2 regions of the Clostridium acetobutylicum ATCC 824 genome follow, and region 1 is predicted to be linked to the other one. Evidence: a T-box and tRNA genes for the amino acid it is inferred to sense, from the RefSeq annotation. Region 1 holds a T-box; the other holds one or more tRNA genes.

Region 1 (17,069 bases):
TTATAAAACAGTTCATCCTCTCTTTCACCACCTACTGATTCCTCTATTAATCTAATTGCACCTGCTAGATTTTGAGGATAAGAGTATATATTGGTGACTGTGCTAGGTGTGTTTTCTGTTCTGTATAGGTCATCATAATTATAGTTATTATAATCATAATCATCATTATAGCTATAATCATCGTAATCATTTGTGTAATTAAAAGGACAGTTATAATACATTGTAGACCTCCAAGAATTACATACATAAATAGTATATTAACTCTCGGAGAAATATGTTACAAAAAATATATTTAATCACATGAGGCTTTGAATAAAATTAATATATATATTAATAATATTAATGTATACTTTAAAAAAATTAAAAAAATTAATTTTCTAATTGAATAAATCAAATATATATGCTATATTATAGATAGTGATTAATATTTATGTAAATGAGGTGACAATTTGTCATATAAAGTTATAAATAGATGTCCTGTATGTGGAAGAAAACTTATTATTACCAGGCTAAAGTGCAGTAATTGTGAGACAACTATAGAAAATAACTTCAAAATGTCAAAGTTTGAGTACTTAACAAGTGATCAACTTATGTTCGTAGAGGTATTTCTTAAATGTAGGGGAAGTATAAAGGAAGTTGAAAAGGAATTAAATATATCATATCCAACAGTTAGAACAAAGTTAGATGAGGTTATAAGAGCTCTTGGGTATAATACTGATTCTGAAAATTCAGTTAATATTGGGAAAAAGAAAATAATAGACATGCTTGAAAAAGGAGAAATAAGTCCTGATGATGCTATAAAAATGTTAAATAAGGAAGGTAATACAAATAATGGAGGAGAATAAAATGAGCGAAGAAATGTTGAAAATATTAAAGATGGTTGAAGATGGTAAAATCAATTCTGAAAAGGCACAGGAATTAATAGAGGCGCTTGATGTAAGTAATGGCAAAGGTGAAATACAAGTAATAAATAATGAAGATATAATGGATAAAATGCTTAAGATAAAAGTTAATTCAGCAGATGGAGATAATGTAGATATAAAATTACCTATAAAACTTATAAAAACTCTTCTTAAGACTTTAGGTAAACTTCCAATAAAGGAAACAACCCCAGGAATGGAAAATATAGATTTAGAGGTTATTTCTGAAGCCATAGATAATGGTCTTATAGGAAAAATAATTGATGTTAAAAGTGCTAAAGGAGATAACGTAGAGGTTGTAATAGAGTAGGAAGTGGTTTCTTTGAGAATATATATTAAAAATAAAAATATGAGATTTGTAATACCTATACCCAATTTTTTTATAAGATTTTCCTTAAAATTTATTCAAAAGCCATTCATTCTTAGAAATATTCCTCTTAAGGATAGAAAGTATATCGAGATGATTGATTTTGATGCTTTGTATAGATGTGTTGATATACTAAAAGAATACAAGGGATTAAAAGTTGTAGATGTTGAAGATAAAGAAGGGACTAAAGTCATAATAAAAATATAAAATTTAGGAGAGTGACATGTTCACTCTCCTAAATGCTACAATGCATTTGCCTTCTTTTGAAATTCTTCAGCTTCTTTTGTCTTTCCCATTCTTTTTAAAATAAAGCTCTTGTTTGTGTAAAAATCTTTTGATTCAGGGTTTATCTCAATTGCTTTATTAATACTTTTTAGAGCATCTTCAAGATTGCCTTTATCTGCAAGAACACAAGCTTTATCATTATACGCTGCACTATTATAAGAATTGTATTTTATTGCATTATCAAATTCTTTTACAGCATCTTCTAGCTTATTAAGTGAGCGAAGTGCAAGACCTTTTGCATCATAAGCATTTGAGTATTTTGAATTTAATGAAATAGCTTTGTTAAATAGATCAATGGCTTCTGTATAATTATTACTATCGGTTAATACAAGACCTTTATTGTAATAAAGTACAGCATTTTTAGGAGATAATGAAATAGCTTTATCTAAGCAAGCTTTTGCATCATCATACAGACCCGCTGACTGAAAAAGTAATCCTTCTTTATTGTAAAAATCAGTTTTATTGGTGCTCAACTTAAGAGCCTCATCTAAGCAGCTCTTTGCATCTGTATAGTTCTTGTTGTTAACTAATGCCGAGGCTTTGTTTAAGTAGGCATCATAATATTTTGGATTGATTTTTATTGCTTCAGTTAAAGGATCAACTGCGAGATCACTTCTACCTATTTTTATTAAATCATAACCTCTTTCGTTTAAGGTTTTAGAATCTTTAAATTTTAATTCTATAGCCTTATCTAAATATTTTAATGCATCAATATAATTGCCTTGTCTTGAGAGCGCAATTCCTTTGTAAGCGTAGGCTTTTCCAAGATTTTTATTCTGTTTTATTGCACTTTCAGCACAGGAAACTGCTTCAGGATATCTTTTTAGCATAATAAAAGCGTAGGCTTTTCCTGTAATAGCATCGGTATTGGATTTATCAGAATTAATTGCAGAAGAGTAATAGTTAAGTGCTTTAGTATACTGTTTATTTGCCATTGAACTGTTAGCCTTTTCTAAAAATCCCTCACTTCTTGAGGAACAGCCAGACAAAATAAGAGTTGTAATCAAAAATATTATTGACGCATATATTGTATAATTTTTTCTCATAAAAATACCCCCCAGTGTAAACCTTTATACGTTAATTATATCATTTATATTATCGGTAAAGATATATGTTTTGATAGTATTTCTCGAGAAATGTTTGTATGTGTAATATTATTTAAAAAGTTGCTAAATATTAATAAATAAAAGTCTATACTATATGGCAACAATGTTAGTGAGTGGATTATGTAAATGTAACTTAATTAAGTTTAACTATAGAACGTCTATATGATATACTAAAATTGAGGTGATGATACAATGCTTCAATGGAGAGAATTGTATAATGAGTGTATAGAATGTCAAAAGTGCAGACTTGGAGAAAATAGAACAAATATGGTTTTTGGCGAAGGGAACCCTGAAGCAAAATTGATGTTTGTTGGGGAAGCACCGGGAGCAGACGAGGATAGACTCGGAAGGCCATTTGTCGGAAGAGCAGGACAGCTTTTGACTAAAGGATTAACAGCCCTCAATTTATCAAGAGATAGGGATTATTATATAGCAAATGTGTGTAAATGTAGGCCAGAAAAAAATAGAACACCTTATGAGGATGAAGCTGAAGCGTGCATGCCATACTTGAGAAACCAATTCGCACTTATAAAGCCTAAGATATTAGTATGCCTAGGTTCCACAGCAATGAAGTTTATTATGGAACCAGCGCTTAATAAAATCCTACAACAGAACAATACTATAGAAGAGGAAAATCTAATATGGAAGAATGGACAAATGAGAATTACTAGAGATAGAGGAAAATGGCTTAAGGTAAAGGGAATTTATATGATGGCAACCTTTCATCCAGCTGCATTATTTAGAGATGAAAATAAAAAAACAGCGTTTTGGGAGGATTTGAAATTAATTAAGGCTAAATACGTTGATCTATGATGAGGTGGTAGTTTATGTTCAACATAACCAAAGATAATATTAGAAAGCTTATGAAGCCCAAAACATATAAAGAAGCTTTGGATTTATATAATGGTAATAAGGTTTTTAATATAGTTGTAAATGAGAACCACAATGATTTTTATGATGCGAATTTTGTGAAGATTAATGCAGAAGTTATGGATGGAAGCGGAAATGATTATACTTGCATGATATTATTTAACAACAAAACAGGAATAAATATTATTAAGTGTAATTGCAGTAATGTAAAAAATAATGATATTTGCTCTCATGTAGGTGCTGTGCTTATAAAATATATAGATGGTAAAAACAATGTAAAAAGCGATTATAGTAAAAGGCTTTTGTATGGTTTAAAGCAAAGTATTATAAAGAGAGAAATAAAGGGCAAACCAATTAATATAGAGGTTAAACTTCACTATTTTACAGAAACCACAAAAAAAAGCTACATTAATATTAGAGTTGGGGAAGATAGATTATATGTAGTTAAAGATGTCTCTACGTTTTTAAAATCAATTCTTGAAAATAAACAAATAAAAATAGGAGAAAAATTTACATATTATCCTTATAAGTATTCTATAAAAAAACGTGATGAAGAGCTTTTTGAGTTATTGTTTGCCATATATCACGATAATGAAGATGTGGTAAAAGATAAGGAAAAGAGCATTTTAGGTAAAAATATATATCTAACAGAATCAGGTTTAAGTAGATTGATGATAATTTTAGAAGATAGAGATTTTAGTATTTTAATTAATGATGAAGGAATAACCGATTGTTATATAGTGGTCGATGAATTTCCAAAGATAAATCTTACTATAGAAGAAAAAGAGGAAAGTGTAAAACTAACATTATCTGGAGGAGAGCCGATATCTTTAGTTCGCGGTAATAAGTATGTATTTTATCAAGGAAAGGTATACAAGCTAGACCAATATAAGATAAATATTTATAGTCTTTTGATTAAAGTATTTTCAAATAGTAAAGTAGTAAAATATTATAAGGAAGATAGACAAGATGTATTGTCATATGTATATCCTGTTTTGAAGGAACTAGGCATAGCAGCTTGCAAAAATGTAATTAACTATGATTATTTAAAACCTAAAGTTTATATGGATAAAATTGATGAGAACATGCTTATAAACATCAAATTTGAGAATAATGATAAAAAGCTTAAGGATGTAAATGGAGAAGTATATATAATAAAGATATTGCAGGATTTTGGATTTTATAAGGATGGTGAAATAATATATATAAATGATTCTTTAGATAAAATGGTTGAGTTCATGTCTGTAGGATTGGATAAAATCCAAAGTAAGGGATATGAAATCTATTACTCAGAAAATATTAAAAAATTCAAGGTGTATTCTCCTCATATGTACAAAGGGAGTTTAAAGGTTAATGAAGGTAATATGATTGAAGTATCATTTGAAATTGATGGTATTGATAACAGTGAACTATATAATATATTTGAGGCATTGAGACTTAAAAAGAAATATTACAAACTAAAAGAAGGAGAAATTGTAGATTTAAGCAATAAGGTTATAAAAAAGATAGCTGATATGTTTAAATATATGGATTTGGACTATTCGAAGATTAACCAAAAACCAGCCATTCTTTCAAAAGAAAATGCTGCATATATTAATAGATATATTGATGAGGAAAATCTAATGTTTTTTGATAAAGACACTAGATTTGAAAGAATGGTTAAATTATCAAAAGGCTTGGAAAATATGAAAGTTGGCATTCCTAATGAATTTAATAGTATAATGAGAGATTATCAAAAAAGGGGATTTAGGTGGTTTAAGTCATTAGACCATTTTGGTGTAGGGGGAATATTAGCAGATGAGATGGGGCTTGGGAAAACCCTTCAGACAATTGCATTTATTTCATCAGGTACAGGGCATAAAGAAACTAGTATTATAATAGTACCTACATCCATAGTTTATAATTGGAAAGAGGAAATAGAAAAATTCTCTAAGAATCTCAAGACATTAATAATATCAGGGACTAAAAGAGAAAGAGCTGAAGCTATAGGAGAGTATTATAATTACGATGTCCTAATAACGTCTTATTCACTTATAAGAATGGATATAGAGGAGTACTCCAAAATAAAATTTAAATATTGTATTTTGGATGAGGCTCAGTATATAAAAAATAAAAATTCGTTGATTACAAAAGCAGTAAAAAAAATAAGGGCTAAAAATTGCTTTGCACTTACAGGAACACCAATAGAAAATTGTCTTTCAGAGTTATGGTCTATATTTGATTTTATAATGCCCGGATATCTTTTAAGCTACTCAAAGTTTGTAAATAAATATGAAAATCCAATAATAAAGGAAAAGGATAAGAGGGCTCTTTACGAGTTAAATAGACATATTGAACCTTTTATCTTGAGAAGGCTTAAAGAAAGTGTAGTAAAAGAACTTCCCTCTAAGGTTGAGCATAAGATACTTATTGAAATGTCTCAAAAACAAAAAGAAGTATATTATGCATATCTTAAAAATGCTAGAGAAAAGATATATAGAAGTATAGAAGAAAAGGGAATTAATAATAGCAAGTTTATAATATTTTCACTTTTGACAAGACTTAGGCAGATATGCAGCAATCCAAGAACTGTAGTGGAAAACTATAATGGAAAAAATGCGAAAATGGATGTTCTTATGGATACCATAAAAACATCCATAGCTAATAGGCATAGAATTTTGGTTTTTTCTCAATTCACTAGTGTTCTTAAAAGTATAAAAGATAAGTTAATTGAAAAAGATATAGATGTTATGTATCTTGATGGAAATACTAAGATGAAGGATAGATTTCAGCTTGCGGATGAATTTAATAAGGGTAAGGGAGAAGTGTTCTTAATATCGCTTAAGGCAGGTGGAACAGGTCTTAATTTAACAGGAGCGGATATTGTTGTGCACTTTGACCCATGGTGGAATCCAGCAGTAGAAAATCAAGCTTCAGATAGAGCTCACAGAATAGGGCAAAAGAAAAATGTTGAGATTATAAAGCTTATAACTCGTGGTACCATTGAAGAAAAAATATATAAATTACAACAAGAAAAGAAAAAAATGGTCGATAATGTATTAGGTGACAAAATGTTCTCAGAAGAGAATGTACTATTAAACTTAGATGAACAAAAAATAAAAAACATATTTGGTTAAGGGGTATAAAAAATATAGGGAGAAGAACATAAACTTAACTTACAACTATATAAAATTAATATACTATGGTATTAAAAAGGAGGAATATAATTGATTTGTGAGGATTGTGATGAAAAAAAGATATTGGTTAAGTCTCCAGCAGAAGGAGAAATAATTGATATTTCAGATGTGAATGACTATGTGTTTTCAAAAAAGCTTGTGGGTGATGGAGTAGCTGTAAAAATTAAAACAAGTGAAATCGTGGCACCAGTTGATGGAACTGTTAAACTTATATTACCAACTAAGCATGGTATTGGAATAGAAACTAGTGAGGGTATAGATATACTTCTTCATGTAAATATGGATGAAGCAGATTTTCCAAATGAACTATTTCATTCAATAGTCAAAGAGGAGGATAAGGTATCAGTAGGTGATAAATTGCTGCTTGTAAATGAAAATTTACTCAAAGATAGAGAATTAGTTCTCTGCATTGTGGTTGCAAATATGAGTGTTGTTAAGGAGATAAAAAAGAATTATAAGAATGACATATCCAAAGAAGATACTTTATTTGAAATTACAATTTAGTGGATTTTTAACTAAAGATAAAACATGCATGCTAATACAATGTAATATTAACATGCATGCAGGATTATTTTATTCTTTTTATATATTCAATTTTTAGTTTTCCTAGCTTATCGATTCCATCAGTTCGCAATTTCTTGTTTTCCTCTTCAATTTTTTCAGTTTCATTTATTCCATCCATTATTATTTTCCAGGTTTCTTCAAGAGTGTCTATTTTTATTGAGGGGGAACCAGTTATTTTAGATATATCTATACTTTGCTCTTTTATAGTATTAGCGTTTTTTATGAGAAGCTCATTTGTGGCGTTATCCAAAGCTTCCATGGATTTTGCTACTAACTTTTGTCTTTTCAATGTTACAGCTTGGATAAGACCATTTTTAAATATAGGAATAGTAATTATAAACGCAGAATGAATTTTGCCAATTAATTTGTAGTTGCCTTTTTGTATTGTTCTGATTTGAGGAGCAGTTTGAAGTGCAACCATTTTGGCCATTTCAAGATCATAATGCCTTTGTTTTAACATTTCAAGAGAATATTGCACTTCTTGAAGTTTAAGGATATCCTCTTGCGAACCAGTTTGTGCTTTTTCTTTAAAGTAAGGTATATCTTCACATTCTATTTCTCTTATGGTTAATTCACAGGCAGCGGAGTATTTTTCTAGATTAATGTAATAATTAAAGTTTTCGTGAAACATTTCCTCCAGCATTTTATTAGTTTTAAGTATTTCTGATTTATAAGAACTTATGCTGGAATAAATCCTGTCTATTTCAGTTCCAAAGGTTTGATATTTACTTAAAATACCTTGGATTGTTTTTTTACTAGAGTTAAATATTTTTGAAAAAAATCCTCCTGGCTTTTCCTCTAATTCTTGCTTATCAAATTTATTCATTACTGCAGTTAATTCTTTAAGAAGAACACTTGAATTTTCTACACTCTCTAATTTCATAGTATTTAAAATCTTATCAGAAAACTGTGAAATTTTTTCGGCGGGGGTGCTTCCAAACTCCATTATTGAATTAATATCTGTAACATTAATATTTTTGGATATTTCAATTACTTCAGGTGAATTTTTTAATTCATCGTCTATTTTTTTTAGTTTCTCTTCAATTTCCTTATCTGTATTTTCAGGAAGTTTTGCAGCATCAACATAAGTATTTTGTGTTTTTTCATTTTCTGTATCAAAGTTAAATCTCATAAAGTTCATCTCCTCTTGAATTTAAGGTTTATGATTTATTAAAATGCTCTTTGATTTTTCTAACAATACGTATAAAAAAATTATTTTTTCTGTATTTAAGATTTTCATTTATAAACTGAAGTCTATGTAAATCGAAATAGGATTCATTTATAAAATTTTCAATATCGTTTGTGCCCGCTGGATTAAATATTATGATATCCACTCCCATAGAATTCATAAACATTATTTGGACAGCATCAGAGAAAGAAAAATTACCACTTTTACTATTGTTGTAAATTACTATTTTAGGAACACCTAGAGGGTAATCAAAATTTTGAAGTAAATTTAGAAGATTTTTATCAAGCTTAAGCATAATATTCAGTATAGACATCTTCATTAGAAGTTTTTCTTTGGCTGTTGTATCATTTTTATATGTTAAAAGGTTAGCAAATTTATCAAGCAGAGAAAAGTGAATATCTATGGAAAAACATTTTAGTTTCCAAAAATCAGGAAGTTCACAAAATTCAATGATTCGCTCTGCTATGTTTTCTTGAATGCCTGTTTTTAAACTACTGTATTTCCAATATTCTGATCCAAGTAGTTTTTCTTTGTCTATTTTCCCTTTATTATTTAGAAGTGATGAATAAATTTTAGATATATTTCTTTCTGAAGTAATGTGGAACATCGGAAAGTGTTTGAAAAAGAGTACATTTTTTTGCCCTATAAGAGAATTAATTTCATCACGATATTTTACAATATCACTATAAACACCACTTATTTTTGAAAAAATATTTGGCACATGAACCTTATTGCCATCTACTTTCCAACCAGGGCGTATTATAGCTTCCTCCTTGCTCCATATATTAATTTCATCGTATGTGGTTTTTAGTGTGTCTGCAGAAACCTCGTAATCTGCAAACTGCCAAGGTTCATAAAAAAAAGAGTCCTTATTATGAAACTTTTCTTTAAATTCCTTAGTAGCCTTAAAAGCATCAGTTTCTGTTCTTGATGATGTAAACTCGTTTTTTTCTGACACTTTATATTCTCCTCCTAAAATAAGATAAATAAAATTCACATTATTAATTATTATATCAAAAAAAACAACTTCTAGGACGAATATAACTATATATTTTATGGTTTATGAGTATTTAATTGGAAGTTTAGTAATGTACACTAATTATAATTTTTAGTGATATAATATTTTATTATACGTTATTGTAAGGAGAGTATTTATGACGGTACTTATAACAGGAGCTTCTACAGGAATAGGATATGAAATTACGAGGATATTTGCTAGAAATGGTTATGATGTCGTAATTACAGCTAGAGATGAAAAAAGACTCATAGAATTAGCTAAAAATATTAACACAAAGGTTACAGTGATAAAAAAGGATCTTTCAAGGCCAGATTCTGCTAATGAGCTTTTCAATGAGATTAAGGAAAATAATATTGAAGTTGATATATTGGTTAACAATGCAGGTATGGGAGATACTGGATTATTTCACAAATCAAGTGTTGATAAAATTAATGAAATGCTTGAACTTAATATAAAAAGTTTAACTATTTTAACTAGACTTGTTTCAGCTGAAATGGTGAAAAAAAGAAGTGGTATGATTTTGAATGTGGCATCTACAGGTTCATATATGCCGGGACCATTTATTGCAGTGTATTATGCTACAAAAGCTTATGTTTTATCTTTTACTGAAGCTATTGGAGAAGAATTAAAGAAATTCAATGTCAAAGTGTCTGCTTTATGTCCAGGCGCCACGGCTACTGAATTTTCTAAAAGGGCAGGAAAACTTGAGCTTAAAGGTGCTATGAGTGCTAAAAGTGTAGCTGAAATTGCTTACAAAGAATTTATGAACGGAAAAAAAGTAATAATTCCTGGATGTTTTAATAAAGTAGGGATACTTTTTTCTAAAATCCTTCCGAGAAATATGATGGGTAAAATAATAGGAAAAAGTCAGAAGAAATTACATGAAGAATTTATGATTAAAAATAACATCAGTGGTAAAGAATAATATAATGAATTTACTAAATAGTACATTTTACTTGACAACTATTAGGTTATGTACTAACATAATATTCAAAAGCATTGATGGGAAGAGTAGTAAGTTAAGGTTTTTAAAGAGAGCTGATGTTTGGTGAGATTCAGCATTGCCAAGATTTATGAATATGGCCCCTGAGCTTAATATTTGAAGAATAGTAGGATATTACGTAAGCAGGCGTTACACTGCAGGGTGATAAATAACTGTAAGTTAGAGTCACTTGTTGAGATTTTCATTGTGAGATGAAAGTGAATTAGAGTGGTAAAGCGAAATCACGCCTCTAAATAAAGGATTAACCCTTTGTTTAGAGGCTTTTATTTTTATATTAAAAAAGGAGAGAATTAAATGTCAGAGAAGAAAAAGTTTTATATTACAACACCTATTTATTATCCATCTGCAAAGCTTCATATAGGTAATACATATACAACAGTTGCGTCAGATGCGCTTGTAAGATTCAAAAGGCTTCAAGGCTATGATGCCTTTATGCTTACAGGAACAGATGAGCATGGACAAAAAATTCAGAGAATAGCAGAAGATAAGGGAATTACTCCAAAAGCTTATGTTGATGAAATAGTTGCAGGAATAAAGGATTTATGGAAGATGATGAACATAAGCTATGATAAGTTTATAAGAACTACAGACGAAGAGCATGTAAAAGCAGTTCAGAAAATAGTTAAAAAATTCTATGATAATGGAGACATATATAAATCAGCTTATGAAGGCTGGTACTGTACTCCTTGTGAGTCCTTCTGGACAGAAACTCAACTTGTGGATGGAAAGTGTCCTGATTGTGGAAGACCAGTAGAAAAGACAAAGGAAGAAGCTTATTTCTTCAAAATGTCAAAATATGCTGATAGACTTATAAAATATATAGAAGATCATCCTGATTTTATACAGCCTGAATCTAGAAAAAATGAGATGCTCAATAATTTCTTAAAACCAGGTCTTCAAGATTTATGTATATCAAGATCCTCTTTTGATTGGGGAATTCCAATAACTTTTGATGAAAAGCATGTAATTTATGTTTGGATAGATGCACTTTCAAACTACATAACAGCTTTAGGTTATGGAAGTGATAATGATGAACTTTATAATAAATTTTGGCCAGCTGATTTACACCTTGTAGGAAAAGATATAATAAGATTCCATACTATATATTGGCCAATTATGTTAATGGCTTTAGACTTGCCACTTCCAAAGCAAGTATTTGGTCACGGCTGGTTATTGGTTGATGGAGGAAAAATGTCAAAATCCAAAGGAAATGTTGTAGATCCAGTAGTACTAATAAATGAATTTGGAACGGATCCTGTTAGGTATTATCTTCTTCATGAAATACCATTTGGTTCAGATGGTTTGTTTAACAATGAGATATTTATAAAGAAAATAAATTCAGATCTTGCAAATGATCTTGGAAATTTGGTTTCAAGAACTGCTGCTATGATTGAAAAGTATTTTGATGGTTCAATTCAACCTCCAGTTGATAAGGAAGAAATTGATAATGAACTTATTGATATGGCTATAAGTCTTCCTGAAAAATTGGATGAAGACATAAAGAAACTGAAAATACCAGAAGCACTTGATCATATATGGGATCTCATAAAGAGAGCAAATAAGTATATAGATGAAACAACTCCATGGGTTCTTGCTAAGGATGAAAATAAGAAGGCAAGACTTGGTACTGTATTATATAATTTAGTAGAGAGTTTAAGATTTGTTGCGACAACATTAACTCCATTCTTACCTGAAACAGGAGAGAAAATAAAGACACAACTTAATATAGAACTTGATACATGGGAAAGTCTTTCTGCTTTTGATGGAACTCGTGCAGGTACTAAGGTTTCAAAGGGAGAAGTAATATTCCCTAGAATAGATGTTGATAAAAAAATAGAAGAACTTAATAAATTAAAAGAAGAGCAGCTTAAGGCTACTAGAAAAATGCAGCCTTTAAAACCTGAAATAAGCATAGATGATGTTGATAAGTTGGATTTAAGAGTAGTTAAGGTTTTAGAATGTGAGCCAGTTAAAAAATCTAAAAAACTTCTTAAGCTTAAGGTTGAACTAGGTGGAGAAGAAAGACAGGTTCTATCTGGAATTTCTCAATTCTATAAACCAGAAGATCTTATTGGAAAGAAAGTTGTTCTTGTAGCTAATTTGAAACCTGCAAAATTAATGGGTCAGCTTTCACAAGGAATGATACTTGCTGTTGCAACTGACGATGACAGTAAATTATATACTTTAGATATACCAGAAGATATACCAACTGGAAGTATTGTAAGATAAAAAAATAATCCTCATATGAGGATTATTTTTTTAATTTAATTTATGTGAAAGGCTTAATGTTTTACAACATTAACTGCTTGCTCGCCCTTTTGACCTTCAGTTAAATCAAATTCAACTTCCTGACCTTCTTCTAAAGTCTTAAAGCCATTATCTTTGATACCTGAATAGTGAACGAATACATCGTTACCTTCTTGGGTAGTTATGAAACCATATCCTTTCTGAGAATTAAACCATTTAACTGTTCCTAACATAAAAAAACCTCCGTAAATTGAATATAAGATGAAATACTTTACTTCACCCACTTAATAGTATATCACTAAATAATACTAATATTCAGCGTTTTTGTGCAAATTATTATTAAGTACTATAAAATAACGAAATGCACAGAAAAATAAAGAAAAATAGAATTATTATGAATGGATACAAAATCATAACCATAATTACCGGTAAATAATGATATTTGGTACGGATTGAATGCCCATGACCATAATAACTGGTTTATACCATTAAATGTTACTATAGAAAAAAATATAGCTGGTGATATAATATTAAAGTATTATGTTTTCTACATTTTATAGTATTTCAAAATACACGGAACTTATGTATGAAATGCTCATAAATTTAACTTACTATAATGAATAAATTTGGTTTTTAATTAAAAAGACTATATAGGAAATATATTAACTTACTATAAATAATTAATAAAGGAGAGTTTTAAAATGATATTTGATGCTCATGCACATTATGATGATGATGAATTTAATGAGGATAGAGATAAAGTTATAAATGAACTTAAAAGTAATGGAGTAATAGGAGTATTAAACTGTGGTTCATCTATGGAAGGAACACTAAAGTCTGTTGAACTAGCAGAAAAATATGATTTTTTTTATGCGGCAGTTGGTATACATCCTGAATATGCAGATAAATTTGATGAAAATACATTAAAAGAAATAGAAGCATTGACTAAGAGTAGCAAGGTTAAAGCAATAGGTGAGATAGGATTAGATTATTATTATGATGAAAATCCACCTAGAGAGGTTCAAAAGAAAGTATTTATAAAACAGATGGAACTAGCAGAAAAACTTAATTTACCTGTAATTATTCATGATAGGGATGCTCATGGTGATACTTTAGATATAATAAAGCAGTTTCCAAAGGTTAAAGGTGAAATTCATTGCTTTTCTGGAAGCGTGGAGTTTGCTAAAGAATGCCTAAAACTTGGATATTACCTTGGTTTTACTGGAGTAGTTACTTTTAAAAATGCAAAAAAAGTAGTTAAAGTGGTGAGAGAGATTCCACTAGATAAAATACTTGTAGAGACTGATTGTCCTTACATGGCACCGGTTCCTAATAGAGGAAAAAGGAATAGATCAGAGTATATTGAGTATATAGTAGAGAAAATAGCAGATATAAAGAGCATTTTACCAATAAATGTAAAAGAACAAACTGCTTCTAATGTCAGAAAGTTGCTTAATGTATAATTATGGTGTACAATTAAAACATAAATTACTTGTAACAGTGAGTTGAACATAAAGAATTTTATGAATAATTATAACTTTTATATGAGAATGAATAAGTTATACTTCTAAAGAGTATAACTTTTCATATATTAATAATATAATACTATCTCACAAACGAAAATCAGTAAATCAAACGCTATTATATATATAATTTTCTTATAAATGCTTAAATGGCATATACTGATTTTAGGTTACTTGGGCTTGAAAATTTGACATTATTACAAAATTGTTGTTATAATGTTAAAGACTTTTGCCTTTTGGGGGGAGGTATTATTATGTTAGAAGCGCTGAAAAGTAAGTTTGAGCTTAAGTTAGATTTAAACAAGAGCAACTTCAAATCAAAATTTAGAACTTACTTTTCAACTGGTCCTAAGGTATTAGCCGCATCTTTATTGGCAGTCATATTAATGGTTGCAGTGATTTTTACTATAATTAGTTCAATGAAGAAGAATATTACAGTTAATATTGATGGAAAAACATCAAAAATTATTACCTATAAGAGTAATGAAGGAAGTATTTTAAGTAAGAATAACATACTGGTAGGACCAAAGGATAAGATTCAACCAGCATTAGACACTAACTTGAAAAATGGAGACAAAATATATATAAAAAAAGCAATAAGCGTTGAAGTTGCGGTAGATGGAAAAGTACGAAGAGTTAAATCTTCGGAGGAAACAGTAAGTAAAATGCTTAAAGCGGAAAAAATTCCACTTAGTAAAGTGGATAAGGTAAATATTTCAAGAAATGCAGCAATCAAAAAGAATATGAAAATTTCGATTACCAGGGTTAATTCCCAGATAACAAAGGAGAATCAGCAGGTTGATTTTCCTACTGAGGTTATCTCAGATGATAGTATGGGAAATGATGAAAAACAGGTTATCCAGCAAGGGCAAGCTGGTGAAAAAGAAGTTTTCACAAAGATAGTTTATGAAGATGGAAAAGCTGTATCAAAAGAGATAGTAGGAGAAGTTATAAAGAAAGAACCAACAAAACAAGTTTTTAAGGTTGGAACTTTGGGAGTATTAAAGCCAGACAGAGGTGGACGCGTGCTTTATAAAAAGTCCCTTCAGGTGCTTGCAACTGCATATACTGATGATTTCAGTTTTGGTATAACAGCATCAGGTACGAAAGTTAAAAGAGATTCTGATGGTTATAGTTCAATTGCAGTAGATCCCACGGTTATTCCGCTTGGCACAAAATTGTATGTTCCCGGTTATGGTTATGGCGTTGCAGAGGATACAGGTGGAGCTATAAAGGGTAACAGATTGGACTTGTTTTTTACAAGTGAAAGAGAATGTTACGACTGGGGAGCAAAAAATGTTACAGTTTATATACTTAAATAAGGAGCTTAGGCTCCTAATTTTTTTGCTATTAAGTTAATGTATAAATTAATTGTTGCCATTAAAACACTATAGTATAATTAATTATAGGAAAGTTCAATCTTACATATTTTAAAAAAGAAAGGAGAAAGAGAAAACTTTAAAATAGTATATATTTGGTAGTGGTTTTCTTGTACATATATGATTAAGGAAGTAATTGTTGTTGAAGGAAGAGATGATATAACTGCTGTAAAAAGGGCTGTAGATGCAGAAATGATTGCGGTAGGTGGTTTTGGTATAAATTCTAAAATTATAAGTAAAATAAAAGAAGCGCAGAAGCGAAGGGGAGTTATTGTTTTAACCGATCCAGATTTTGCTGGAGAGAAAATTAGAAGTATAATAAGTAAAAGGGTTAAAGGTATAAAACATGCGCGCATATCTCAAAGTGAAGGTACAAAGAACGGAGATATAGGAGTTGAAAATGCTTCTCCGGAATCTATAATACGAGCACTTAATAATGCTAAATGTGAAACTCAGAAAAAGACATATGAGTTTACCATTGAAGATATGTTATTCTTTAAATTAGTCGGAAATTCGGAAGCTAAAAAAAGAAGGGATTTAGTTGGAAATGAGCTTGGAATAGGTTATTCAAATGGTGCACAATTTCTATCTAGATTAAATAACTTTGGCATATCAAAAGAGGAACTTATAAATGCCGTTAATACAGTTAATAGGAGATATTATGATGAAGGAATTTAATACAAGACAAATAGTTGAAAAATATAATTTTAGATTTTCTAAAAGATTAGGTCAAAACTTTTTAACTGATAATACTGTATTGGATGATATAGTTGAAAATGCAGAAATACAAAAAGATGATTTTATTATAGAAATAGGACCAGGTGTAGGAACACTTACACGAAGACTTTTAGAAAAAGCCAAAAAGGTTTGTGCTATAGAGCTTGATGAAAGTTTAATACCTATAATAACTAACGAGATGAAAGAATATGATAATTTTACACTGATACATAATGATGCGTTAAAGGTTGATTTTAATAACATAATAGGTGAGGAGCAATCTGTAAAATTAGTTGCTAATCTTCCTTATTATGTAACTACACCTATAATATCAAAGCTTCTCAATGAAGGATATAATTTTAAATCTCTTACAATAATGATTCAAAAAGAAGTTGGAGATAGAATTGCAGCAAAGCCTAGTACAAAAGATTATGGTGCACTAACATTACTTGTCCAATATTATTGTGATGTTAAGGTTGTAAGAGTTGTTAAACCTTCATGTTTTATACCACAGCCTAAGGTAGATTCTCTTGTTATAAGATTAGATAAACTTGAAAAGCCTAGAGTTCAGGTTAAGGATGAGAAATTATTTTTTAATGTAATAAGAAGCGCTTTTAATATGAGAAGAAAAACATTGTGGAATGCAATGAAAGGTCTCAAGCTATCCAGTGAAGATTTAGAGAAGGCATTTGAGGCAGCTGGCAT
Region 2 (17,069 bases), 230 kb from region 1:
TTCAGCTTGGTCGTTTGCATTGTGTGCAATAGCTATTTTATTTGCCTTAAACCTTTCTTTAACCTCCTCAAAAAATGCATACCGAATCTCTCGTCCTGCCATTTCCGAGGATATCTTTTTTTCATGTGCTATTTTATTTACGTCTACTCTTTTCACATAAAATTGTATATCTAGTTTCTCACAAAATTTTTTCACATACTCTTCATCTTTATCTGCAGCTTCACCCCTAATACAGTGATTAACGTGTGCAGCGCAAATGGATGTATTAAATTTATCCTTAAGCTTAAATAGTATATGAAGGAGACAAATTGAATCTGGGCCTCCTGAAACTGCTACAACAATTCTATCGTTTTGTTTAATCATAGAATTTTTTTCTATGGTATTGATAACATCATTTATCAACAAAAACACTCCCATAATATATTTATGCTTTATAATTATATCATATTTTTACAAATACTTTACCTCAAATTAAAAATTAATATAAGCTGTATACTTTAGAAATTATTATGGTTATATCATCCTTTGCTTTTCCACCAGAAAGTTCTATAGCTTTTTTTAGCATAGCTTCTCCTAACTCTTTAGGCTTATTTGCACTACTATTTTTAAGAAAATCTATTATCCAATTTACTTTTCCAGCATTCTCGTCATCATAATTAACTACGCCATCACTTATCATTACTATCATGTCTCCATTTTCAACCTTCTTGTGATTAACCTCCATATCAACTGTATCAAGTACTCCTATAGGAAGTGTCTTAGCATTTATAACTTCAATTTTATCTTTTTTCTTTATAAAACTTGTTACTCCTCCAACCTTTATAAATTCAGCATCACCAGAGTATAAATCCACGCTACACAAATCTACCGTTGAAAATTTCTCATCTTCTTCAAATTTAAGCGTCATTATAGAGTTAACTGTATTTATAGCCATAGTTCTATTAAGACTTGATTCATTAAATTTTTCTATTAAATCAATAACTGCTCTACTTTCTTTTTCCGCTTGAACTCCATGTCCCATACCATCACTTATTATTATATTATAGTTTCCATCTTTTCCTTTTCCAAAGCTATAACTATCGCCATTTACCTCTTCACCATCTTTGCAAGCTCTTACTATTTGTGAGGATATATAATACTTAGGCGTCTCCTCAAAAGTAACACTGCATAAATTAGTTTCTGGACATATACTGCATCCATCATCTCCTACACACATAAGCGTTCCTACAGCCTCATTAATAACTGGAAGTACATGTTTAACACAAATCTGTCTTCCCCCACACGCTTCCATTGTAAGCTTTACAAGATTTCTGTTTCTTTTATCATTTACACACATTATATCCTTATATGGTATCCCCATCTTATTTAGCAATCTTATTATTTTCTCCTCTACATCAACATTAAACTTTAATTCATTGCTAAATTCATCTATTATATTCTCAACAGATGTACCTATATTCTTAACCTGAGCGGACATAAATTCTCTTCCACTGCATACCTGCATTCTCCACATCTCGTTCATTATATAGTCATTTATTATCATGTCCGTATGCTTTATAAGCTCTTTTCTCCTGACACATTTTCTCTCAATCTCATCAGGAATTTTATTTATACCCTCCTGAAAATTTTGTATAAGCTCTTCGAAGGCTGCATAAGTATAATATATCTCTCTTTTCCAGCATATTGAGTTCATATTACACTTTCCGCATACTCTATCGGCCAAATTTTCAACTAGTCTGCAACTCTTATTCTTCATTGTAAGTTTGTCATTGTCAGCAAGATTATTTAGGGTAGTAGACATTGTAAACAAAACTTCTGAAAAATTCTCAAGCTTTTTAACAAAAATATCCTTCATCTTTTCAATATATCTATTAGTAATATCTGATTGCTTTCTATCCCAATTAAACTCACACTCCATTTTCTTGTAAAGCTTATTAGGTATCCCCGCAAATATAATACATGTTATAGCTGCTTCCATTAGGCTAAAATCAACATGATTCTTACAATAAATAATTATTATCAAAAATATAATAAGATATACTCCTGCAGTAATCCACTTTCCAAAATCCTTAAAAACTCCTGCTATAAATCCTAAAAATCCAAATACTCCTATATAAATCATTACATCGCTGCTATTCATACCAATGATTGCTCCAATAGCAATACCACCAGCTGCTCCTGCTGAACTTCCCTCTATATATGAAATAGCAATTACAAAAACCATAGCTAAAACGTTTCTTATCGATACATTATAAATATCAAAATTTCTTGTTCCTGAAATAACTAAAGCCACCAAAACTGACATGCTTATTATCTCTTCATTTGTAAAAAGATGTTTTGTTCTTATGTTATCAAGGCATATAATTCCATACCTAATAATATAATATACTGAACAAACACATGCTATCTCAATTAAAGTAAATATAAGTGCTGATTGTACTGTTAATTTTTCAACAAGTATTTTAAACATAATAAATTCTATCAATAAAAATATTGCCGAAGTTACTAACTTCTTTATATCTTCTTTTTCTTTCATAACCACCATAAGCAGCGTAATAATAATTACACCAATCTCATACATAACGCTATCTTTCACTTCACCGCTAATCGATATATAACCAACCAAACTTCCCACAGCTGCTAAAAACGAAGCTTTATCATTCTTCTTATATATTAAAACGCATGCTAAAAAAGCTATTCCGAATGGTACCATAGAATTTATCATTACAACTCTACTTATAGCAAATGAACTCACTGCATAAATTAATACTTTTAATATAAATAGTTTTTTTATATTTTCTACTTTTGTATCTTTTTCTGATTTAGGTGCTCTTTCATATGTAATAACTTCACTATTATATAGCATATCAACATCCCCAATCTATAAACCACATATTATTCTATTTCAAATAGCAATATGTAAGTAATTTCCATATCCAGTTTATCTCCTATTATATCAAATGCTTTTGGAAATGTTTGTCAATTGTTGGATGTTTATTTTATTTTTTTTAAGACATTTATCCCTACAATAATTTATAAAATTTAGTTAAAATAAAATTCTACATAACATAAAAAAGAAGCTTTCACATACTTGTGAAAGCTTCTTGACTTGGTAGCGGAAATAGGACTTGAACCTACGACACTTCGGGTATGAACCGAATGCTCTAGCCAGCTGAGCTATTCCGCCATATTATGGTTGCGGGGACAGGACTTGAACCTGTGACCTTCGGGTTATGAGCCCGACGAGCTGCCAGCTGCTCCACCCCGCGATATTTATATTGGTGCCGAAGACCGGAATCGAACCGGTACGATGTGATTAGCATCGCAGGATTTTAAGTCCTGTGCGTCTGCCAGTTCCGCCACTTCGGCATGTCACTCATCAGCGACAATAACTATTATATCCCATAGCTATATAGATGTCAACAATAAATTTAAATTTATTAAATAAAATTTTATATATTAGTATTTTAAAACACTTATTTCTTTCATCAACCAGCTTTTATCAAGGCTTATACACTATCGTAATATAATATAAAATATTTAATCTTCTATCTCTTTTTCTGTACTTTTTCACAAGAAAAAATAAAACACGGATTTTATCCCGTGCTTAAATTCATATTTTAATTAATGACTTGTGTTTTTCTTATATCCTCTTGTTCTTGAATCTTGATGCCTTTTTAAATCCTGGAATTTCTCTTCACTATCCTTCAAAAATCTTGATAGCTTATCTTCAAAATTAACGGCATTTTGAGTATTTTTCTTTTCCCAGTCAATTTCAATAGGTTTAACTGATTTTTTGTGATCAATAGCTTGCTTTATTGATAAACTTATCTTTCCATTATCATCTACTGAGAGAACCTTTACTTTAACTTTATCTTTTTCTTTTAAATGATCATGTATATCCTTAACGAACGAATCAGCTACCTCAGATATATGAACTAAACCTGTTTTACCATCAACCTCCACAAATGCACCAAAATTAGTAATGTTAACAATAGTACCTGTTAAGATACTTCCTGCCTTTAAGGTCATATAAAAAGACTCCTCCTTGATATTTATTGTGTATTATTATATTTTTACTTCTTACTATCTATTACAGGGATTTCGCCTTGTTTTATAAGACCTAATTTTTCTCTTGCAAGCTTTTCAGTATAACTATCAGTCTTAGATAATTTGATTTCATCCTGTAATTTTTGATTTTCCTTTTTCAAACCGTCAATATTCTTTTGACTTTCTGAAATGTTTTTATTTATCCTGTTTATGGTTATTTGTTGATTTACAAAAATATAGCCCATATTAATCAATACAATAAAAAAAACTATATATTTGATTTTTGAACTCAATTTCATTTTTGTACTCAATTCCCCTTCAAGGTTATAAATTTTATTAAAACACCTATATATATATTTTAAAAGCTTTTTGTCTTTTGTTCAAGATATTTATGTTTATTTTTTGCTTAAAAATAAACACTCAAGAATATATATAATAAATTTAAACAATATTCTAACACATTTTAGAAACTGATTAAGGAATTTCCTTATGACACTCACAAACAGAGGACTTATAAATTTAATATAAAAGCATAATCCAAGTATTATGAACACATATACATACGCATTTATGTAAGCTTCATTTGTGTACAGTAAAAACACGAAAACTACTATAGCATCTAGAACTAGAAATAATATATCTTCCAAAAAAGTCACAATTTTATTAGGATGTTCACATACAAGCAAAACCCTATATACATCGAATAACAATGCTGCTATAACTCCAGCAACAAAATTAGATATAAAAAATATTAATTGTTCATAAATTGATAAAATCATATTTATACCCTATTTAAACAATCTAGATATTATACTATCTTTTTTATTGGAGGATTCATTACCGCTGTATACGCAGGCATTTATAGTTCCAGTTATAGCTATATCACCATTTTGAACATCTAATTTATTCATTTTAAGCTCTCTGCCTTTTATTATAAGTGATCCTAAATTAGTATTAAGAACTATTTGTTCATCATTAAAATTAACAACTTCACTTACTCCTGTAAGTAAAAGTCTTTTTCTATTTTCTATAGTCATTAAACTTTTTTTACCGCTTTGTGCGTTTAATTCCTTTTTAACTTCCATATAAATTACCTCCTATCCCACTTTTTAATATATATGTGAGATAGAAAGATTTTATAACATTAAATTTCCTCACCACTAATTACTTCATACATCTTTTTTGCATCTTCTTTAAGAGCATGATTGGTAATGTTAACTACTTTTGCTTTAAAGACTTTGCTTGCATATCTTATTTCTATTATATCATCTTCTTCAACGTCTGTACCAGGCTTTGCTACTTTGCCATTTATAGATACCCTTCCGCTTTCACAAGCCTCTTTAGCAACAGTTCTTCTCTTTATTATCCTTGAAACTTTTAAATATTTATCTAACCTCATACTAATCCTCCGATAAAAAGTATAGTATTAAATCTTATATAAAATCTTAAAAATCCCGGTTAATAACCGGGATTTCCAATTTTAAGATAATTATTTATTAACTCTTTCCTTAAATTCTTTTCCTGCTTTAAAAACTGGAACAGTAGAAGCTGGTATTACTATCTCCTCTTTTGATCTAGGATTTCTTCCCTTTCTCTCTGCTCTTTCTCTAGTTTCAAAAGTACCGAAACCTACTAATTGAACTTTTTCATGTTTCTCTAAAGTTTCTTCAACACTTTCTATAAATGCTTTTAATGCAACTTCCGCATCTTTTTTTGTTAATTTACTTTTCTCTGATATACTAGTGATTAATTCAGCCTTATTCACTTTTGTTACCTCCTTAAATTTTAAGAGTATGCTATAACCATATAAGCATATTCTGCATATAATATAAAAATCCTTCTTTTAAAGGACATTTTTATTGAATTTTTAGTTTTGCTTCATCCCATAAAGCATTCATTTCCTCCAAAGACATGCTCTCAATTTTAAGATTTTTATCCTTGGCTGCTTTCTCTATGTAATAAAAACGTTTAATAAATTTGTCTATAGTATAATTTAATGCAAACTCACTATCAATGTCAAGGAGTCTAGCAATATTTACTACAGAAAAAATTAAATCTCCAACTTCTTCTGCTATTCTATCCCTTATTATCCCTTTATATACATCTTTTACTTCGCGAGTTTCCTCTAAAACTTTATCTAGCGCCTCTTCAACATTACGAAAATCAAATCCTACTTTTGAAGCCTTTTTTTGAACTTTTTCAGCCCTTATAAGAGCTGGTAAAATTTTGGGTATGTGTTTCATTTCTTCAGTATAAGAATTTAAATCCTGTTGTTTTCTTTTTATTTCGTCCCACTTTTGTAAAACTTCAGTAGAATTTTTTATTTGCTCATTTTTAAAAACATGTGGATGTCTTTCTATCATCTTGTTACAAATCCCTGAAATCACATCATTTATGTTAAAGTACCCTTCATCTTTACCTATCTTGGCATGAAAAACCACCTGAAATAATACATCACCTAACTCTTCTACCATCATATCATCATCGTTTTTTTCAATTGCCTCAACAGCCTCATAGCATTCCTCTATAAGCGCCCTCTTTATTGTATCATGGCTCTGTTCCCTATCCCACGGACAACCATTTTCTCCTCTAAGTATTTCCATTATATTTAACAAATCGTAAAAATCCTTATTGTTATTAATATCACAAGGAACATACACTGATGTTAGATAATCTATATCACTTTGTCTATCCAATTCATATAGAGGTATTTTTCTAACGCTCTCTTCATTTTCGATTCCAGCTGCTCTCACGAAATAAATCTCCGTATCGTCTTTATAATACTCCAAAAGAGCTAGCTTTACATCAGAAGCTATAAAACTATTATATACTTGAGTAATGACAATTCCAAGCCTCTTATCCAAAATTTGATTTTTAATATCAAAGGCATCAACTATTTTAAGACCTTTCACCGGATCAATCTTAAGCGATTCCATCAAGGCATCTATAAAGCTTACAGCTGGAACTATATCAACTTTTATATTTTCTTTTTCACATAATTCTATTAATATCTGCACTGATTTCTCTGCAACAAGAGGATGACCTGGCACAGCATACACTATATCTTTAAGCTCCTTAGCCTTACTAACCAAATCCCGGGCTATAAAGTCATATACCTCATCAAAGCTTTCGCCTGTTTCGTACTTATCATCATATGTACTGTACTTTATACCAATTTCATCAAAATACTCTACCACTGGATGCTTTTTAGTCCTAAAGAAAATATTTTGTGAATTTTTAACTGCCTCAAGTGTTCCGAGGGTCAGTGCATTTTTCGAGCCAGGCCCAAGCCCCACTACTTTAATCAATATTAAATCCTCTCCCTTCACCTAAAACTTTTAAATCTAGTTTTTATTCTCTTATAATCGAATACACCAAACAGAATAATAAATATAAAATACACTATTATTCCTGAAAATACTGATATACCAAAGCTAAGTAACATATTCATAGTTTTAGTATAAATATTCATATATAAGAACATAACTCCTATAATCATCAAAATAGATGCGTACGCCGGTTTCATTATTATATCATACCATTTTATTTTAAAATTACAAATTATTTTAACAGCAATTACATTCAATATACAGGATAACATATATCCACTAATAGTGCCAATAACTGCTCCGTAAACATTGAACATCTTTATAGGAACTAAATAGTTATTTATTACCACCTTAAGAATACAAGCCAAAAACAGATTTATGACAGGGATAGCATATTTTTTAACTCCCTGAAGCACCGATGTAGTCACCTGTGAAAGTACGATAAAAGGTATACTAATACTTAAGTATTTTAGTATATCTCCACCACTTGAATGTCCAGGAAATATTATTGTCATAACTTGATTAGACATAAAAAATAAACCCGCAAAAGATGGAATAGCTATTAACATTGACATCTTTAGAGCTGATTCTATTCTACCTTTTAATTCATCCATTCTATTAAGTACAAAAGCCTCTGAAATAACTGGCATAAGAGATGTACATAAAGCAATAGAAAGTGTAAGTGGAACATTAATAAGTACAAAAGCCTTACCTGTAAGCTGACCATATAATTTAGTTGCCTCACTATAGTTAAATCCAGCTTTAATTAGGTTTTGTGGTACTAATATGGAATCTATAAGACTCATTATACTGCTAACTGCTGATCCTATTGATATTGGTATTGCTATGTATAATAATTCACTTAATATTTTATAATTTCTTCCTGTCTTTACGCCCTTAAACTCACTTTTAGCTCTAGTATATTTTATGAATAAATATACACCAGCAATCCCTGCCCCAAATACTGCTCCAAAAGCCGCTCCCCCTGCAGAGTACTCTATTCCTTTTGGCAAAAGTATGTATGCAAGTCCAACTCCTACTAAAACTCTTCCTATTTGCTCAATTATCTGTGATACTGCGGTAGGCACCATATTCTGCATACCTTGAAAAAAGCCTCTAAATGAGCTTACCAGGGATATTATAATCGGCGCTAATGATATGCCTATTAATGAATAGTATGATTTCTCATTCCAATTAAAAAAATGAACCAACTGTCTTGAAAAAATTATTAGAAATAAACTGAAGCCTCCACCCATAATTAGCATAAGCAAAACTGCCTTTTTTAAAACTAGAATAATGCCTTCTCTGTCATTAACAGCATTTCTTTCTGCAACCATCTTTGAAATAGCAACTGGTACACCTGAAGCTATTGCTATAAAAAACATATACAAGGGATATGACATTTGGTAGTAACCTATTCCCTCATCACCTATAAGCATAATAAGAGGCCACCTAAAACACATCCCTAAGATTTTTGCAAATATACCTGTAATACCTAATATTAAGGTTCCTTTTATTAAAGTTTGCTTTTTCATTAATAATACCTCCAAATTCTCTATAAATATATTAATATTTATAATTTGAAGGTATTATTACTTTATTTATTTTATTGTTCCATTTGCTTTCCAAGGAATGATGCAGCAGTTTCTGCCATTTTTGTTTCAAGATCTCCAAACTGGACTCCCTCATCACTTGAAAAAATAATTACTGCCCCTACTGCATCACCTTCTGCAAGTATAGGGGATATGATTTGTGCCTTGTATTTATCTAAGGAATCATCTCCATCGTATACAGGAATGCTCTTACCCTCCTTTGACATATTAAATGTCTTCCTTTGATCCATTACAGTCTCTATTTCATTGCTGATTCTCTTATCATTATACTCTTTTTTAGCACCACCACTTACCGCTATTATGCCATCTCTATCACATATGATAACCGTGTGACCAATAGATGCATTAAGAGATTCAGCATATTCTTTTGAAAAATCACTCAATTCATTTATTGGAGAATATTTTTTTAGAATTACTCCCCCTTCTCTATCTGTAAATATTTCTAAAGGATCCCCTTCTCTTATTCTAAGAGTTCTCCTTATTTCTTTTGGTATTACAACTCTCCCCAAGTCATCTATACGTCTAACAATACCTGTTGCCTTCATATTATTCCCTCCTAAGTTTATGTAAAATATTTTTACATTTATAGTATCCAACTTATCTTGAAATTTTATGCACATACATTTACTTATTTTTCATAGGATAAAATTCAAATAAAAAAACGAGAAGATAAATCTATATTTCACCATAAAAAAGCAGAAATACTCGCTAGAGAGTATTTCTGCTTTTTATTGATAAAATGAGTTTAATCTTCTCATCTTCACAATTTATATTACCTATTTGTTTGCATTACATAAGGTTTTTTTCATTTTTGTCTATATTAGCTTGACTTTCCCATTTCTTTAATGTTTTTTGATATACGCTTTTTTGTTTAGTGCTTAAAACAGTTTGTTTAATATCATCTTTAACGCTGTTAAAATCTTTTACTGGATATTCTGTTTTCTTTATACACTTTATTACATGCCATCCAAATTGAGTGTGTACAGGAGCACTAACTTGATTATCATTTAATTTTAAAGCTGCTGCCATAAAAGTTTTATCATAGTTACTGTCATTTTCCTGAATGTCTCCTAAGTCTCCACCCTTTTCTTTTGATCCATCTGTTGAGACTTGCTTTGCTACAGTTGCAAAATCCTCTCCTTTATCAATTCTTGCCTTTACAGCTTTTGCTTCTTTTTCAGTTTTAACTAATATATGTGCTAAATGTACTGTATTAGGGCTTTGTGTATATGAATTTTTATGAGAATCATAATACTTCTTTGCCTCATCATCAGACACCTTAACATCTTTTACTACTTGCTGTATCAATTTATTAGAAATAGCTCTATTTTTTAACTGATCTTTAAATTCAGCTACTGTATATCCATATTGTGATAACTGACTTTTAAATTCGCTTTCTGTCTTAAATTCTTGCTGATATTGAGCATATACATCATCTACATTTGTTTTAATTTCATCCTTAGTCAAAGTTATTTTCTGATCTTTTGCCTTCTTTAAGAATATTTTTTGATCAATAAGACTTGTAAGGATCTGTTCCTTTTGTTTTTTTAGTGCCGCAACTGCTTCTTCATTTTTTTCATAACTATCTCCATACTGAGATTTTAATTGCTCAACAGTACCTTTTGCTAATTTGTCAATTTCCCCCCTAGTTATAGTTTGGTTTCCATAGATTGTTGCAACCACCTTTGAGTTTATAGCCTCAGGTCTTTTTTCTACCATGCTACATCCCACAGCAGAAAAAGTGAACATACCCACTAAAAGTGCAGTAGCTATTTGTTTTGCGCTTTTCATTTTTATACCCCGCTTCTTATATTTTGTTTTTTTACAGGTATTTAGTTTAGATTTCACCATGCATCGATTCTGCAAACCTTAGAATATGCATAATTGAAACTCCTTACTAGAACCCGCATATTAAATTGTAAACTTATTTGTTTAACTTTTTTTGTTTTTCCAAATAAGATTATAAGCCATTTTTAACATTTATTATTTTTTAACTTATAACTATAATTTTACCATAAATTTAATTTGTTTCAACTAGAGATTTCATATATTTTAAGAATTTTTGTAAATTTTCTAACATATCTTCCCTCTTTACATCTTTTAAATTATACAAAATCACTGGATTATCGCCCATTTTAAACAAAATAGACTTACTGTAATTCTTAAGCAGTCCATTTATTAATTTTTTATTAACTCTGTCGTTGCTCTCAAATTTAATTTCAAGCTGAGTCATTTTATCCTTTATTTCCAGAATACCTAATTGTCTACCTATACTTCTTAAATAAGCTATAGTCATAAGATTATTAACTGACTGTGGTATTGAAGAAAATCTATCTTCAAGCTCTTCTTTTACATCCATCATTTCTTCGTAGGAATCTATTGCTGCTATCTTCTTATATATTGATATTTTCAAAGTTTCATCTTCAATATATAAACTTGGTATATACGCATCTACTTTTAAATCCACAGTGGTTTCAACAGGTTCATTTTGAATTTCACCTTTTATTTCCTTTATAGTATCTTCTAACATTCTACAGTATAAATCATATCCTATAGTAGCCATATGTCCATGTTGTGCAGATCCCATTATATTTCCAGCGCCTCTTATTTCGAGATCTCTCATTGCAATTTTGAATCCGGATCCCAGTTGAGTAAACTCTTTTATTGCTTTAAGCCTCTTCTCTGCAACCTCTGTTAAAATTTTATCTTTCTTGTAAGTAAAATAAGCATATGCCATCCTATTTGTTCTACCAACTCTTCCTCTAAGCTGGTAAAGTTGAGAAAGCCCCATCTTATCAGCATTATAAATTATAAGGGTGTTTACATTTTGTATATCAATTCCAGTCTCTATTATAGTTGTACAAAGTAATATATCATAATTTCCTTCCATAAAATCAATCATTACTTTTTCAAGTTCTCTTTCAGACATCTGCCCATGAGCTATTGCAATTCTAGCTTCCGGTATAAGCTTCCCTAAATTAGCAGCCATTTCCTTTATTGACTCCACCTTATTGTACACAAAGAATACTTGACCATCTCTTCCAATTTCCCTCATTATCGCATCTCTTATTAATTGATCATTGTATTCTACTACATAAGTTTGTACCGGATATCTTTCTTCTGGAGGCGTTTCAATTACGCTTATATCTCTAACTCCTGTAAGTGACATATGAAGAGTTCTTGGTATAGGAGTTGCTGATAAAGTTAAAACATCTATATTCTTCTTAAATTTCTTAAGCTTTTCCTTATGAGAAACTCCAAATCTTTGCTCCTCGTCTATTATAAGAAGTCCCAAATCCTTAAAAGTAATTTCTTTATTTAAAATTCTATGAGTTCCTATTATTATATCAATGTTTCCTTCTTTTAAGGCTTTAAAAGTTGCCTTCTGTTGAGCTTGACTTCTAAACCTACTTACCATGTCTACCTCGACAGGAAAATCCTTAAATCGTTTTTTAAAATTATTATAATGCTGTTCTGCAAGTATTGTTGTTGGTACAAGAAAAGCCACTTGTTTCCCATCCATAACTGTTTTAAAGGCAGCTCTTATGGCGACTTCTGTTTTACCGTATCCAACGTCTCCACATATAAGCCTATCCATGACTTTTCCACTTTCCATATCATTCTTTATTTCATCTATTGCAAGAAGTTGATCTTGTGTTTCATTATATGGGAATTCTTCTTCAAACTGCTTTTGCCAAACAGTATCCTTTGAATATTTAAAACCATTAACAGTTGTCCTTACTGCATATAATTTTACAAGTTCCTCAGCTATCTCATTTATGGACTTCCTAACCTTATTTTTAGCCTTAGTCCATTCACTACTTCCAAGCTTATTTACCTTAGGTACCTTACCTTCGCTTCCTATATACTTTTGTACTAAATCAAGTTGTTCTACTGGTACATACAATTTATCATCAACTGCATAGCTAAGCTCTAGATAATCTTTCTTATGCCCTTGAACTTCAAGCTGCTTTATGCCTTTGAATACACCAATACCATGATTAACATGTACAATATAGTCGCCAGGTTTAAGCTCTGTAAAGCTTTTAATCTTTCCTACACCTTTTTTATTTTTTCTTTTCTCTTTCTTCTTTTTAGCTGTTCCAAATATCTCCTTATCCGAAATTACACATAGCCTTATCTCCGGATACCTGAAACCTCTAAGCTGACTTCCAGGTGATATGACAACCTCCCCATAATCTACATTAAGAATGCTGTCTTTATACACACTCTCGATTCCCCTATCACCAAGCGTCTCAACAAGCCTTTGTCCCTTAGATTTTGTTCCACATAATATAACCGTTCTATACTTTTCCTCTTTCAATTCCTTTATATCATTAATGAGCAGATCCATTTGTCCCTGATAACTTGAAAGAGTGATTTCTTCAAATGCTATTCCAGTCCTAAAGTTATTATTAGCTGCTCTTCCTATAGATTCTAAGTTTATTCTTTTTTCTGTTTTTAATATTTCATATATATTTTCCTTAGAAACTATTATATTACCTTGCTTTGGAAGGATATCTCCTCTTTCAAGGAAGTTTTCATAATTTTGCTCAAATTCACAATATACACTATCTATCTTTCCTTTACATCTTTCATAATTGTCTACAAAAATGATAGAGTTCTTAAGATAATCAAAAAAACTAGATGTATTATCATAAAAATATGGAATAAAAGTATCTATAGTTTCAAATCCAGCTCTTTCTTTTAAGGCTTCAAGATTATACTCCATGGTTTCTTTAAGCTTATTATAGCTTTCTTCATTATTGCCCTTAAGTCTATCAAGCGACTGATTCAATTCATCTTTAATAGCCTCATATCCTTTATTCAATGCTTCATCAGTAAGTATTATCTCTTTTGCTGGGAAAACTTCTATCTTATTTACCTTTTCTATACTCCTTTGTGATTCAGTATTAAAACTTCTTATTGATTCTATTTCGTCACCAAAAAATTCAATTCTATAAGGAACATCATCTATAGGAGAATATATATCCACTATACCTCCCCTAATAGAAAATTGTCCCTTAGCATCTACACTTTCAACATGCTCGTATCCACATTGAACCAACTTTTTTTGAAGTTCTTTTGCCTCAACCGTATCACCTAAGGTCAGTTTAAAGGTATATTCTTTATATAACTCTACAGGCAAATAAACCGCTGCTAAGTTTTCAACAGAGGTTACTATTATTTTCTTACCTCTAGACATCATTTTTCTTATAACCTTTAATCTTTCCCACCTTAAATCTCCAGATACAGCATATATATTATAAAAGACAACTTCTTTTGTTGGAAGATAATATACGCTTTGTGTGTAAAATAATAGATCTTCATATATCTTCTTAGCTTCCGAGTCACTGTCTGTAATCACCAAAAAAGGGTTGTCTAATTCTTCATACAACCCACTTATTAAATAACTTTTTCCCGATTCAGAAATTCCGGACAATTCCATAGGAAATTCATTACTTTTTATTTTATAAATAGCATCTTGAAATTTATTACTACCTTTCAGAGGATGCATAAGCCCATCAAGTCTCATTTTAACACCTCTTAAATTATTATAACTTTAAGCCGTTAAATTTATTCATAGCATTTTGTACACCATCTACTACCATACATTCAACTGCTTCTGTAACTATATTTAAAACTTCTTCTATCTTCTTTCTTTCATCTTGACTAAATTTTCCCAAAACATAATTCACAAGGTTTTCAGTAGGTTCACCTACCCCTACCTTTACTCTAGGAAACTCTTCAGAGGATAAGTGAAGCACTATGTTTTTTATGCCATTGTGTCCTCCTGCACTTCCTTTGGTTCTTATTCTTATTTTTCCAACATCAAGACTTATATCATCATATATTACAACTATATTTTCCTTGTTAATTTTATAATAATTTGCAGCCTCTACCACACTTTCTCCACTTAAATTCATGTATGTATACGGTTTTAATAAAATTACTTTTTCACCATCTATAATTCCTTTTCCGTATAAACCTTTAAAACCTTTTTTATCTATACTTATATTGTGCTTAGCTGCAATATTTTCAATGGCATCAAAACCCATGTTATGCCTTGTATGCTCATATTTTAAACCTGGATTTCCAAGTCCCACTATTAAAAACAATTGTTATCACTGCTTTCTTTTAATTTTCAATACTTATATTATGAAGATAATAAAAAAAACTGTCAACAATTAATTTATATTTTAAAGCTTCAACAAACAAAGCTTTAAAGTAAAAACTAAGAGTGACAACTTGTAATTATAATCACTTTGCATTAATCATCTTTACTCATATTCTCGGTCAATGTTATTTGAATCTTAACTATTTTTCCATTTCTATTAACTTTGCACGGTACTTTATCGCCTATCTTACTACTACTAACTATACTGCCAATATCATTAGTAGATAATATTCTTTGACCATTTAATTCTAAAATTATATCGCTTGGTCTTAATCCTGCTTTTGCAGCTCCACTTCCTGGCACTACTTCCTTAACATAAACACCCTTCATATTATCTTGGGACCTTACCTTAATATCTCCTCCCACTATACCAACAAAGGGCTTTATAACCTTTCCATTCTTCATTATCTGATCTATTATATCTTTAACTTGATTTATGGATATAGCAAATCCCATACCTTCAGAATTATACTGTGAGCCAATTTTAGAACTGTTTACGCCTATAACTTCACCCTTTTCGTTACACAAAGCTCCACCGCTATTTATTTGATTTATTGATGCATCTGTTTGCAATACTTTGTAACTTGAACCTTGAGTATTTGCATCATCCTGAAGCTTTAAATTTCTGTTTGCGGAACTCACTATTCCAGCTGTTACAGAACCAGAAGCTTCATTTCCAAGAGAACTTCCTATTGCTATAGCAAGATCACCTGCTCTAACCTTGGAAGAATCCCCAAAAATCGCAGTAGGCAAATTGTGACTATTGACTTTTATTATAGCTATATCAGATGCACTATCGAAACCTACAAGACTGGCTTCAATTTCTTTTCCAGCTTTTGCATTTGACAGTCTCACAAGTACCTTATTTGCTCCATTTATCAAGTGGTAATTTGTAACTATATATCCATCTGATTTAAATATTATACCTGAACTGATAGTTTGCTCTTCTCCATCAGAACCTGCATCGTTTGAATTAATTATGCCAACTATAGATGGACCAACCTCTTCTGAAACTTTATTTACTGAATTTGTTGGAACACTGCTGTTCCCTATAACAGATTTTTTTTCTTGAAACATAGGAGTGTTGCTCTTTTCTGCTAGCTCATAGTATCTTGTATTTACAACATATGTGGCAGTTATTGCACCGGATAACGCAGAAATTGTTATAAAAGATATAAATTTCAGCACCTTATTTAATCTAAGTTTATTTCTACTTCTAAAATTAATATTTCCCTCATTCCCATTTGAATTGTTCATATTAACTTCCTTCCAAGATACATCCTTTATTTCATTTTTATCGTTGAACAATCAGTGCACCCCCATACACATTATTTGTTATAGTAAAGACATTTCCGGCATATATATCACATCTTTTACCCTTCAGTAAACTACACTTTTCAATGAGATTGATTTCTTTATTATTATATAGTTAATTGTTTAATTAACTGTGAATAAACTGTAATAAATTCGATAAATTGCTTTTATATTTATTTGGCCAACTTTAATGTAAAGGTAAATTCCACTCCACCTTCTTTTTTATTTATAACATTTATATCCTGCCCGTGCTCTGTAAGTATACTCCTTACTATAGGCAGTCCGAGTCCTGTGCTCATTTTAGTAGTTCTAGCTTTATCAGATTTATAAAATCTATCCCATATATGATTAAAATCCTCTTCAGGGATTTGTGGCCCATTATTATATATTGTTATATATGCTTTATTATATCTTTCTTTTGTAGATATCTTAATCTCGCCTTCAGCATATACGTATTTAACAGCATTATCTATCAAATTAGTAACTACTTGACTTATCCTATCCTTGTCAGCTATAACATATACTTTATCGTTATTAAAGCATACATCTACATTTAATTTTTTTTCTTTTATTTTTGTTTCGAAT

What was found. A T-box is a leader RNA that pairs with one kind of tRNA and senses whether it is charged. The one in region 1 lies ahead of metG (methionine--tRNA ligase), so its partner is inferred to be a tRNA-Met.
Positions count from the first base shown of each region.
Region 2: it has a tRNA-Met gene. The T-box ahead of metG (methionine--tRNA ligase) is inferred to sense a tRNA for this amino acid. The anticodon was not compared.

Region 1 covers NC_003030.1:3,123,268-3,140,336, reverse strand. Annotated here, with positions in the region: gene CA_RS15435 (rubrerythrin) at 1-221, opposite strand, end outside; gene CA_RS15430 (DUF2089 domain-containing protein) at 450-845, shown strand; gene CA_RS15425 (SHOCT-like domain-containing protein) at 847-1,230, shown strand; gene CA_RS15420 (hypothetical protein) at 1,243-1,494, shown strand; gene CA_RS15415 (tetratricopeptide repeat protein) at 1,530-2,618, opposite strand; gene CA_RS15410 (uracil-DNA glycosylase) at 2,871-3,491, shown strand; gene CA_RS15405 (SNF2 helicase associated domain-containing protein) at 3,506-6,664, shown strand; gene CA_RS15400 (PTS sugar transporter subunit IIA) at 6,755-7,228, shown strand; gene CA_RS15395 (toxic anion resistance protein) at 7,293-8,420, opposite strand; gene CA_RS15390 (YceG family protein) at 8,449-9,435, opposite strand; gene CA_RS15385 (SDR family NAD(P)-dependent oxidoreductase) at 9,632-10,420, shown strand; T-box leader at 10,486-10,732, shown strand; gene metG (methionine--tRNA ligase) at 10,793-12,727, shown strand; gene CA_RS15375 (cold-shock protein) at 12,781-12,978, opposite strand; gene CA_RS15370 (TatD family hydrolase) at 13,447-14,208, shown strand; gene CA_RS15365 (G5 and 3D domain-containing protein) at 14,523-15,590, shown strand; gene rnmV (ribonuclease M5) at 15,768-16,325, shown strand; gene rsmA (16S rRNA (adenine(1518)-N(6)/adenine(1519)-N(6))-dimethyltransferase RsmA) at 16,312-17,069, shown strand, end outside.
Region 2 covers NC_003030.1:3,351,253-3,368,321, forward strand. Annotated here, with positions in the region: gene tilS (tRNA lysidine(34) synthetase TilS) at 1-402, opposite strand, end outside; gene spoIIE (stage II sporulation protein E) at 479-2,866, opposite strand; tRNA gene CA_RS16490 (tRNA-Met) at 3,111-3,187, opposite strand; tRNA gene CA_RS16495 (tRNA-Met) at 3,194-3,269, opposite strand; tRNA gene CA_RS16500 (tRNA-Leu) at 3,280-3,369, opposite strand; gene CA_RS16505 (S1 domain-containing RNA-binding protein) at 3,625-4,032, opposite strand; gene CA_RS16510 (FtsB family cell division protein) at 4,077-4,349, opposite strand; gene yabQ (spore cortex biosynthesis protein YabQ) at 4,446-4,829, opposite strand; gene yabP (sporulation protein YabP) at 4,839-5,135, opposite strand; gene CA_RS16525 (RNA-binding S4 domain-containing protein) at 5,195-5,449, opposite strand; gene CA_RS16530 (HU family DNA-binding protein) at 5,540-5,815, opposite strand; gene mazG (nucleoside triphosphate pyrophosphohydrolase) at 5,907-7,358, opposite strand; gene CA_RS16540 (putative polysaccharide biosynthesis protein) at 7,376-8,914, opposite strand; gene spoVT (stage V sporulation protein T) at 8,986-9,537, opposite strand; gene CA_RS16550 (peptidylprolyl isomerase) at 9,782-10,783, opposite strand; gene mfd (transcription-repair coupling factor) at 11,013-14,528, opposite strand; gene pth (aminoacyl-tRNA hydrolase) at 14,548-15,111, opposite strand; gene CA_RS16565 (S1C family serine protease) at 15,264-16,427, opposite strand; gene CA_RS16570 (HAMP domain-containing sensor histidine kinase) at 16,658-17,069, opposite strand, start outside.